2 regions of the Specibacter sp. BI4 genome follow, and region 2 is predicted to be linked to the other one. Evidence: predicted binding sites of a transcription regulator. Region 2 holds the regulator's gene; the other holds the start of a gene.
What was found. The regulator LexA, encoded in region 2, represses DNA repair genes until DNA is damaged. The targets are predictions, from matches to a motif close to TCGAACANNTGTTCGA.
Positions count from the first base shown of each region.

Region 1 (4,413 bases), 2.0 Mb from region 2:
AACAAGCAGCTCGACGTCCTGCGGACCCGTGCGTCGGTGGCTGCGCTGGTGCAAAAGTATGCCGAGGCCAAGCGTCGCCGCAACGTCCTTGACTACGGCGACCTTGTGGCCCTGGCCGCCCGGATTGCCCACGAGGTTCCGCATGCCGGCGTCATGGAGCGCCAGCGTTACAAGGTGGTGCTGCTGGACGAATTCCAGGACACCTCGCACGCCCAACTGCAGCTCTTCGCCGAGCTCTATGGCGGCGGCCACCCGGTCACGGCCGTCGGCGACCCGCACCAGTCAATCTATGGTTTCCGCGGCGCCTCGGCCGGCCAGCTCTTCCGGTTCCCGGAGATTTTCCTCAAGCACGACGGCGGGTACGCACCAACAGCGGAACTCACCATTGCGTGGCGCAACTCTTCGCACATTTTGGCGGCCGCCAATGTGATGTCGGCCGAGCTGACACAGGCGCAAACCCGCAAGGCCAACGCCAGGCTGGCTGCCGGACTAACGGATCAGGAGCGTGCCGCGGCCGGGCCAAGGGTGGTTGTCTCGCCGCTGCGGGAAAAGCCGCAGGCTCCCGACGGCGAGGTGCTGTTGGCCCGCTACGACACCGAGCTTGCCGAGGCCGAGGCCGTCGCCGAACAAATTCTGGACCGCAAGGGGGATTTCACCCACCGCAGCGGCGCCCAAGGTGCCATGACAGTGGCGGTGCTGTGTCGCCGTCGTGCGCAATTTTCCCGCTTGCAGTCGGTGTTTGAGGCCCGCGGCATCCCCTACGAAATTGTGGGGTTGAGCGGGTTGCTGGGCACCCCGGAAATTGTGGACCTTGTGGCGACGCTGCGGGTCATTGCCGACCCGGGCCGCTCGGATGCGCTCATGCGGCTGCTGACGGGGGCGCGGTGGCGGATCGGGCCCGCCGACTTGGTGGCCTTTGCCGACTGGGCACGGTACTTGGCGCGGCGCAGGGAATGGGCTGCGAAGCACCGGGTGGATTTTGACGCGGCCGCGCTGCGCGAAGACGGCGGACAGGAAAGTGCTTCCGGGGTGCCGGAACCAGCTGAACAGGCAGTGGTTACCGCCGATCTGGTGGATGCCTCATCGCTGGTCGAGGCGCTGGATTATTTGAGCCCAGACTACTGGCCTGAAGCTGCCCGGCCGCTGAGCGAGGTGGCCCGGACCCGGTTGTTGGCATTGCGGGACGAGCTGCGGGTGCTGCGCACCTTTGTGGGCGAAGACTTGGGCAACCTGCTTGGCGTGGTCGAGAAGACGATGCTCCTTGACATTGAGCTGGCCGCCAAGCCCGGCTCCAGCATCCACCACGCCCGCCGCCACCTGGACGCCTTTGCGGACGCTGCTGCGCAGTTCATGCAGGCGGCGCAACGGGTTGACCTGGACGCCTTCCTCGGGTGGTTGGAAACAGCCGAATCCGAGGAGGGCGGGCTGGAAATGACGCCGGTGGAGAGCAACCCCGACGCCGTCGCCCTGCTGACGGTGCATGCCTCGAAGGGACTGGAATGGGATGTGGTGTTTGTGCCGGGCATGAACGCCGGCGCGTTCCCCAGTTCCCGCGCGGACCGCTGGAGCACGGGGGCCAAATCGCTGCCGTGGCCGCTGCGCGGAGACAGGGACGACCTTCCTGAATGGGACACCAACGTACCGGACCTGAAAACGCTGATGGAGAACGAGAAGCTCTTTGCCGACGACGTCATGCTCCACGCCGAAGAGGAGGAACGGCGCCTGGCCTACGTGGCTTTCACCCGGGCCCGGGACTTCCTGATGTGTTCAACCACCGTGTGGGGCAGCGGGAAGAAGCCGCTGTCGCCGTCGCCCTTCCTTGCAGAATTGCTGCCACTGTCCGAAGGTGCCAAACAAAGCGCAGCCCTCGGCCAGTGGGCTGAAGACCCTGACGAGGACGCCGCCAACCCGGTCAGCGCTGGTGCCGAAAGCGCCCAATGGCCCTACGATCCGCTCAACGGGCCCGTCATCATGGGCAGGGCTGGGGTGGCTGCACGAGTGGGACGCCGGGACAACGTCGAGCGTTCGGCCGCCGCCGTCGCGACGGAACGCGTCAGTATTGGCGACAATAAAGCCTCCACCGGACCGGGAACGGAGGAGTTCCTGGCCAGGAATCCCCACTGGGGCAGGGAAGCAAGCGTGCTGCTGGCACAGGAACATCTGGAGTCGGACCAGTTGCGCGTGGAACTGCCCCCGCACATTTCAGCCTCGCGCCTCGTGGCCTTGGGGGAGGACCCGGAGAAAGTCACCCGTGCCATGCGCCGTCCCGTGCCGACCAAACCGGGCATGGCGGCGCGCAAGGGCACAGCCTTCCACACCTGGATTGAGGACTTCTTCGCCACCACCGGTCAGTTTGACTTTGACGAGGAACCGGGCGCCGACGCCTACGTGGATGAGGCGTACGGCCTTGCCGACATGCAGGAGACGTTCAAGAATTCAGAATGGGCCAACAGGATCCCTGCAGACCTTGAGGTGCCGATTGAAACGCGGGTGGCTGACGTGGTTGTGCGTGGCCGCATCGATGCTGTCTTCCGCGACACCGACGGAAAGTGGGACCTGATCGACTGGAAGACAGGAAAGGTGCCCTCCAAGGCACAGCTGGCGGTGCGCGGGGTGCAACTGGCCGTTTACAGGCTTGCCTGGTCACGACTGAAGGAAGTGCCGCTGGAACAAGTCAAGGCGGCGTTTTACTACGTGGGACAGGACAAGCTCATTCGTCCCGTCGATCTTGCAGGACAGGATGAGCTCGAGGCCATCGTGCTCAACGCCTACTCAGCCTGAGCCCGAGTGACCGGTGTACAACGGATTCGTCGAGCCAGCCAAGGTCAAGGATAGGACTGGCTTTTCAGGCTGGACTATCCGGGATCCACCGAAAAAGTTTTAGAAGATTCTTTCGGGGTTCTATTGCGTGGTGGTAACGGTGGTTGTATTCTTGGGGTATGAGTATTCCGGTGATTGTCCCCGGGGACCGGGGTGGTGAGGCCACACAGGATGTGGTTTCACTTCTTGCCGCGGTTGGTGCTCTTCCTTTTATTGAACCCTTTGGGTCTGACAATCCTGTTTTGGTGGGGTTGCCGTTGTTGGCGGGTTTTCCGGTGCCGGATCCGGAGCCGGTGTCCCAGCACGGTGTTGCTTGTGGTGTGCATGATGGTGCTGTTGCGGCGTTGGCGGTCGTGAAGCTGTTGGAGGATGCGACGGCGGCGTGCAAGGCGTCGTTGTTGGGGCAGTTGATGGGGGCTGTGGGGGTTGAGCGGGTTGCTGTGGATTTGGATCCGTGGCAGGCGAAGCTGGCTGAGTCCAGTGCCGTGGTTGAGGCGGCCCAGTCGTTGGGTATTGCTGAACGGACGGCGGTGGCGTTGACGCATCATGCGTTGGAGGTGTTGGCGCATCCGGGGACGTTTGCGGCGTTGGGGGCGGGGGTGTTGTCCTGGCGTCATGCGTGCACGATTGTTCAAGAGATCGCCACGTTGGAGGACACCGGCTCTGTCACGGCCACTGATGTGGGGGTGTTTGAGGGGCGGTTGTTGGTGTTGGCGCCGGGGACCACTGCTGTCAGGTTTGCGGGGAAGGCGCGGCGGGAGCGGGAGAAGATGTTCCCTGAGTCGATGGAGACGCGCACGAAGGAGGCGTTCAAGAATCGGCGGTTGAGCAATGATCCGGGCAGGGATGGGATGTCGTGGGTGACGTTGCATATTCCGACGTTGGCGGCGAACGCGATCATGGTTCATTGCCATCGGCTCGCGGAGGCGATCAAGAATGATGCCACGGCACGCCAGCGTGCTGCTGACGCGGTGGGTGCGGGGGAGGATTGCCGTGAGTGCCGGACGCGTGAGCAGATCCGTGCTGATGTTGCCGCGATTCTGCTCATGGGCCAGGAACTCCCGGCCAACAGCTACACCAACCCCACCACCACCAACCCAAACACCACCAGCCCGCACAGCAGAGGCGCCAACCGTACAGGCAGCGGCGGCCAAGGGGCCGGCAGCCGCAGCAGCAACAGCGCCGGTGGCTATGACAGCCAGGGTGCTGGCAGCGGATTCACCGGTCGTGGCGGCCAGGATGCCGACACAGGCCGGAACGGTTCTTCTTTCGGCAATACACCCACTCATGGCAGCAGGAGTGGTGGTTTCACCGGCCAGGGTGCCGGCAGCGGCAGCGGCAGTGGTAGTGGTAGTGGCGGTGTTGGTGGTTGTGGCGGTGGCATGGGTTTTGGTGGGGATGGTGGTGGTGTTGTTTTTGGGGAGAAGTCGGCGTTTGGGGTGAGTTTGGTTGAGGCGCCGGGGTGGGAGTGCGAAGAGGCGAATCCGCCCCGCACCCCGGGCCCTGCCCCGGGTCCTGGCATCATTACCGAGGACTTCGTCGCCGACGGCTCCGGGACCGCCAATACCTGGAATCCGGTGATTGGTTCCGGGG
Region 1 covers NZ_CM155265.1:1,447,843-1,452,255, forward strand. Annotated here, with positions in the region: gene AC1L6K_RS06815 (ATP-dependent helicase) at 1-2,781, shown strand, start outside; gene AC1L6K_RS06820 (HNH endonuclease signature motif containing protein) at 2,940-4,413, shown strand, end outside.
Region 1: the regulator LexA is predicted to act here: its motif matches at 2,882-2,897, upstream of AC1L6K_RS06820 (HNH endonuclease signature motif containing protein).

Region 2 (4,413 bases):
CTGGCCAGCAGCGGGTACATGGAGTAGGTGGGAGGGAAGCTCATGACGGTGCGGCCAGGACCGCCAAATGCCTGCAGCAGCTGCTGCAGAACTTCATTGGAACCGTTCGCCGCCCACAGGTTGTTTTCATCGAGCCCATGACCCAGGTAGGCAGCCAGCTCCTGGCGCAAGACGGTGAATTCCCTGTCAGGGTAGCGGTTCAGGCCGTCAAGCTCTGCCGCCACAGCCGTGAGGATGGCTTCCTTGGCGTCGGCCGGGACACCGAAGGTATTTTCATTGACGTTCAGGAGCACCGGCACGTCAATCTGCGGAGCACCGTATGGGTGCTGTCCGCGCAGATCGTCACGGAGCGGCAATTGGCCTAAGAGTTCAAACTGATCCATGGCACAAGCTTAATTGGCGACCGGACCAAATGCCGAAACGGCGACACCATGCGGACATCTTTGCGACAGGTGCGGGCACTCGCGGCACAGCCGGCGGGCGCTGCTGCAGCTCCCAGACTTTATCTGGGGCGTGGAACGTACAGGCGCTACTTGGGGAGGGGGACGTACAGGCGCTGGCCGGCCTGCAGGACTCCGCTGCCCAGCTCATTGAGCGCCACAATTTCACTGACAACGTCACGAATGTCGCCATGCGGGTTCGAAGCACTGGCAATGCTCCAGAGATTGTCGCCCGGCAGGACGGTGACTGACACGGCGTAGTCGGCCAGGTCCACGGCCGCGTACGCGGCGGAGGCCTGGGCCGGGGTGGCGATGGAGCCAAGCCCAATGGCCAGGGCGGCAAAGACCATTACGGCGGCCGTGAGGATGGCGGGGAGGCCAAGGAGCACCAGACGGCCGCGGCGGGTGAGCTGGAGCCTGGCCCGGCCACCATCATTCATGCCCGGGCCAGCCTGCGCCGAACCCAAAGGCACCGAACCGACTGGCGCCGTAACCGAACCGGACTGCATCCGTTCGGGCTTCGCGGAGTCGGGCCTGAACGCCCTGCCGCCGGCAGCGGCTTCGGTGGCCGGCTGAAAGCGCCACGGTCCCGTGCCGCCTGCCGCCGAGTCGTTTGTGTGCCTGCTGCTCAGGGTTGGTGCTGAGATAACCATTGCATTCATGATTTCTGGTCCTTTCGCCGTGGATCTAGATCCTTGGCCATCAACATCCGTCGGATCAAATTTCCATGCCTTATATCTTCGATAGAACGTATGTTCTAATTAGCTACTAGTACAGTTTTAGCACCTATGGACGACACTTGCCAAGGGCTGATAGAACAAATGTTTGAAATTGCTTCGTTTGTGGCTTAAACTTGTGAGACAAGGATTGGCCGCTAGATGCAGTCCACCAGCAGGCACTGACATTGTTCAGGGCAGCCACGAAAGGACCCGGGAACCATGGCGCTTCCAGAACCTCCGCACCGCATCCCCCAGGCGCCCAGCCGCGCCGGAATGAAGGGGCTGACAGTTCGGCAAAAGAAAATCCTTGAGTGCATCCAGCGCTCCATCGCCGACAAGGGCTACCCGCCCTCCATGCGTGAGATTGGTGATGCGGTGGGGCTTGCGAGCCTGTCAAGCGTCACGCACCAGCTGACGCAGCTGGAACGCCACGGCTATTTGCGCCGCGACCCCAAACGTCCCCGCGCCATGGAGGTCCTCATTCCGCTGGTGCTCGACAGCGGCCAGGTTGAGATCGAGGGTGTCAGTTCGCCCTCCAATCTGCGCAGTTCAAACGGCCTGAACTTTGCCGAACTCAGCAGTTCCTCGGACACGGCGTTCGTCCCGCTGGTCGGGCGCATCGCAGCCGGCGGGCCCATCCTGGCCGATCAGTCGGTCGATGACATCATGCCGCTGCCCCGGCAGATTGTGGGCAGCGGTGAACTGTTCATGCTCAGGGTTCAGGGCGATTCCATGATTGACGCAGCCATCTGTGACGGTGACTGGGTTGTGGTGCGCCAACAAAACACGGCCAACAACGGTGAAATCGTTGCTGCCCTCCTCGAAGACGAGGCGACAGTGAAGACGTTCCGGCAGCGCGACGGCCACACCTGGCTGCTGCCCCAGAACACCCGCTACGAACCCATCCTCGGCGACCACGCAACCATCATGGGCAAGGTTGTCTCGGTGCTTCGCAGTCTCTAGCACCACTCCTGCAGACAGTGCGGCGCCCCGGCCAAGTGGCCGGGGCGCCGCACTGTTCACTCTTGTTTTTGTTTGCGTGGCATCATCTCCCACATATTTCAGGATGCCGTTGGTGGGCGCATACCGTTGAGCCATGATTAATCTTGTGCCCGCGGGCCCCGCCGACATGGATGAAATCTCGGCGTTCCTTCGCACCGCCGATTTGACGCTCAGCGGCCTCGATTCACCGTCGGTGCACTTGTGGATCTCACGGGATGCCACAACAGGACGGATTTTCGCGTCAACTGGTTACGAAAGCAGCCACGACGGCAACCATGCGCTCATACGCAGCGTCGCCGTCGCTCCGGAACTGCGTGGAACAGGAATTGGGCTGGGGCTCGCTCAATTTGCCATGGACCGGGTCGTCGAAGCCGGCGCCGACCGGGCCTGGCTGTTTAGCCGCAGGTCGGGGCCGTTCTGGCAGAAAGCCGGGTTCACGTCTGCAGACACGAATGCTCTTGCGGTCGCCCTGGCCTCAACACACCAGGTTCAACTATTTACCGAAACCGGCCAGCTCGGACGCGAAGTCGCTTGGAGCCGGCAGTTGTGATGCAACGCCGGCACGACGCCTCATGGAGTGTTCCGTTACGGACATGAAGCCCGACGCGGGCTCCCTGTCGGCCGGGCGAGAACAGCGCCGGCACGATCGCTGCCGGCATCGCCTAAGCCGCACCCCAGACTCAGTGGATACATGCATTTACGGGGAATGAGGCCCAGCCCGGGGGTGCAGTCAGCGCGCTCCTTCTGCGCGGCGGCGTGTCTCCTCGGCGATCTCGATGAGACGCTCGATCACGGTGCGCGTGCTCACCCGTGCCCGCGCTTCGGGCCTTGTCAGGATTTCGATGTGCCGGCCAATGTCGAGCCCCTCGATCCGGCGCAGCACTACCTGCTCCCGAAAGTGGGGCGCCAGTCCTGTGTAGCGCGGCAGCAGGCCCACGGCGCGAGTCTCGGCGATAATGGCCGCCACCATGTTGAACTCATTGACCCGGTGCGTAATCTGGATCGGGGTGCCCGCGCCTGCAGACATTGCCTGGACGAGGAGTGGTTCGAGGGCAAATCCTTCGTGCGCCGCCACCCAGGTTTCTGCCGCTAGATCGGCCAGGCGCACCGTCCCATGTTTCGCCAGTGGATGGTCACGGTGAATGGCCAGGTCAATCGGTTCCTGCAGCACAGGCGTGGCGTGCACCCTGCGGGCGGGCCAGGGTTCGGACATCAGCGGACGGTGGGCGATCACGACGTCGTGGTCGCCCACCAAATCGACGAACTCGTTGACCGATACGTCCTCGTCCCTGCAATGCACCCTCGGCCCGTCGGGATCGTTGAGGCTTCTGGCGATAAGCTCCGGGAACCAGGCGAGACCGGCGCTGTGAAAAGCGGTGACTGAAACGAGTTCCTGTCGCGCCAGGAGATACCCTGTGACGGAGTTCTCTGCGCGTGCGAGGGCTTCCAGCACTTCACCTCCGGCATCGGCGAGCCGTTCGCCCGCCGGCGTGAGTATCAGCACTCGACCCCGCTGCTCGGTGAGGGGAATTGACACTCCCCGTTGCAGGGCTGCGAGTTGCTGGGACACCGCAGACGGAGAAAGGTGCAGGGCCTGTGCCACAGCAGTGACGGAGCCGCGGTCCCTGAGTTCGCGCAAGGTTCGAAGATGATGAACTTCCATGAAGCTCACCTTACGGGATATTGAAGATAGTGCCTGTTGTTCTGCACGGAGGGTTGTCAGTACGGTAAAAGCATGTCCTTCGCATCCCCCTCCACCCGTCGACTGCTCCCCGACGCCGTACTCCTGATCGTGGCAATATTGTGGGGCGGAAGCTATCTGGCGACTCAAGACCTGGCGGTGGCCTCATCCGCGGCTGCGGTGATGTGCGCTCGTTTCGTTCCCTCGGCGGCAATCCTGCTGCTGGCGCATTTCGCCCGGCCAAGAAATCGGCTCCGGGACTCGGCATTTCCCGGCATCCTGCTTGGAACCCTACGGGCGGCCACCATAGCGCTGGAAACCATCGGCGTCACTCTCACGAGTGCGACAAACGCCGGGCTCATCATCGCCCTGTCCATTCTGCTGACCCCGTTACTCGAGTCCGCTCTCACCAGGAGACGGCTCTCCCCTGCGTTGGTCGGAAGCATCCTGCTTGCCCTCCTCGGCATTGCGCTGCTCGTGGGTGGCAATGGTTTCTCCGGGGTCAACCTCGGCGATGGACTCATGCTTGGTGCTGCAGCAACACGGGCCCTGCTCGGTGTTGCCGAGGCAT
Region 2 covers NZ_CM155265.1:3,453,508-3,457,920, forward strand. Annotated here, with positions in the region: gene AC1L6K_RS15805 (histidinol-phosphate transaminase) at 1-383, opposite strand, end outside; gene AC1L6K_RS15810 (LysM peptidoglycan-binding domain-containing protein) at 530-1,102, opposite strand; gene lexA (transcriptional repressor LexA) at 1,379-2,122, shown strand; gene AC1L6K_RS15820 (GNAT family N-acetyltransferase) at 2,256-2,711, shown strand; gene AC1L6K_RS15825 (LysR family transcriptional regulator) at 2,892-3,824, opposite strand; gene AC1L6K_RS15830 (DMT family transporter) at 3,897-4,413, shown strand, end outside.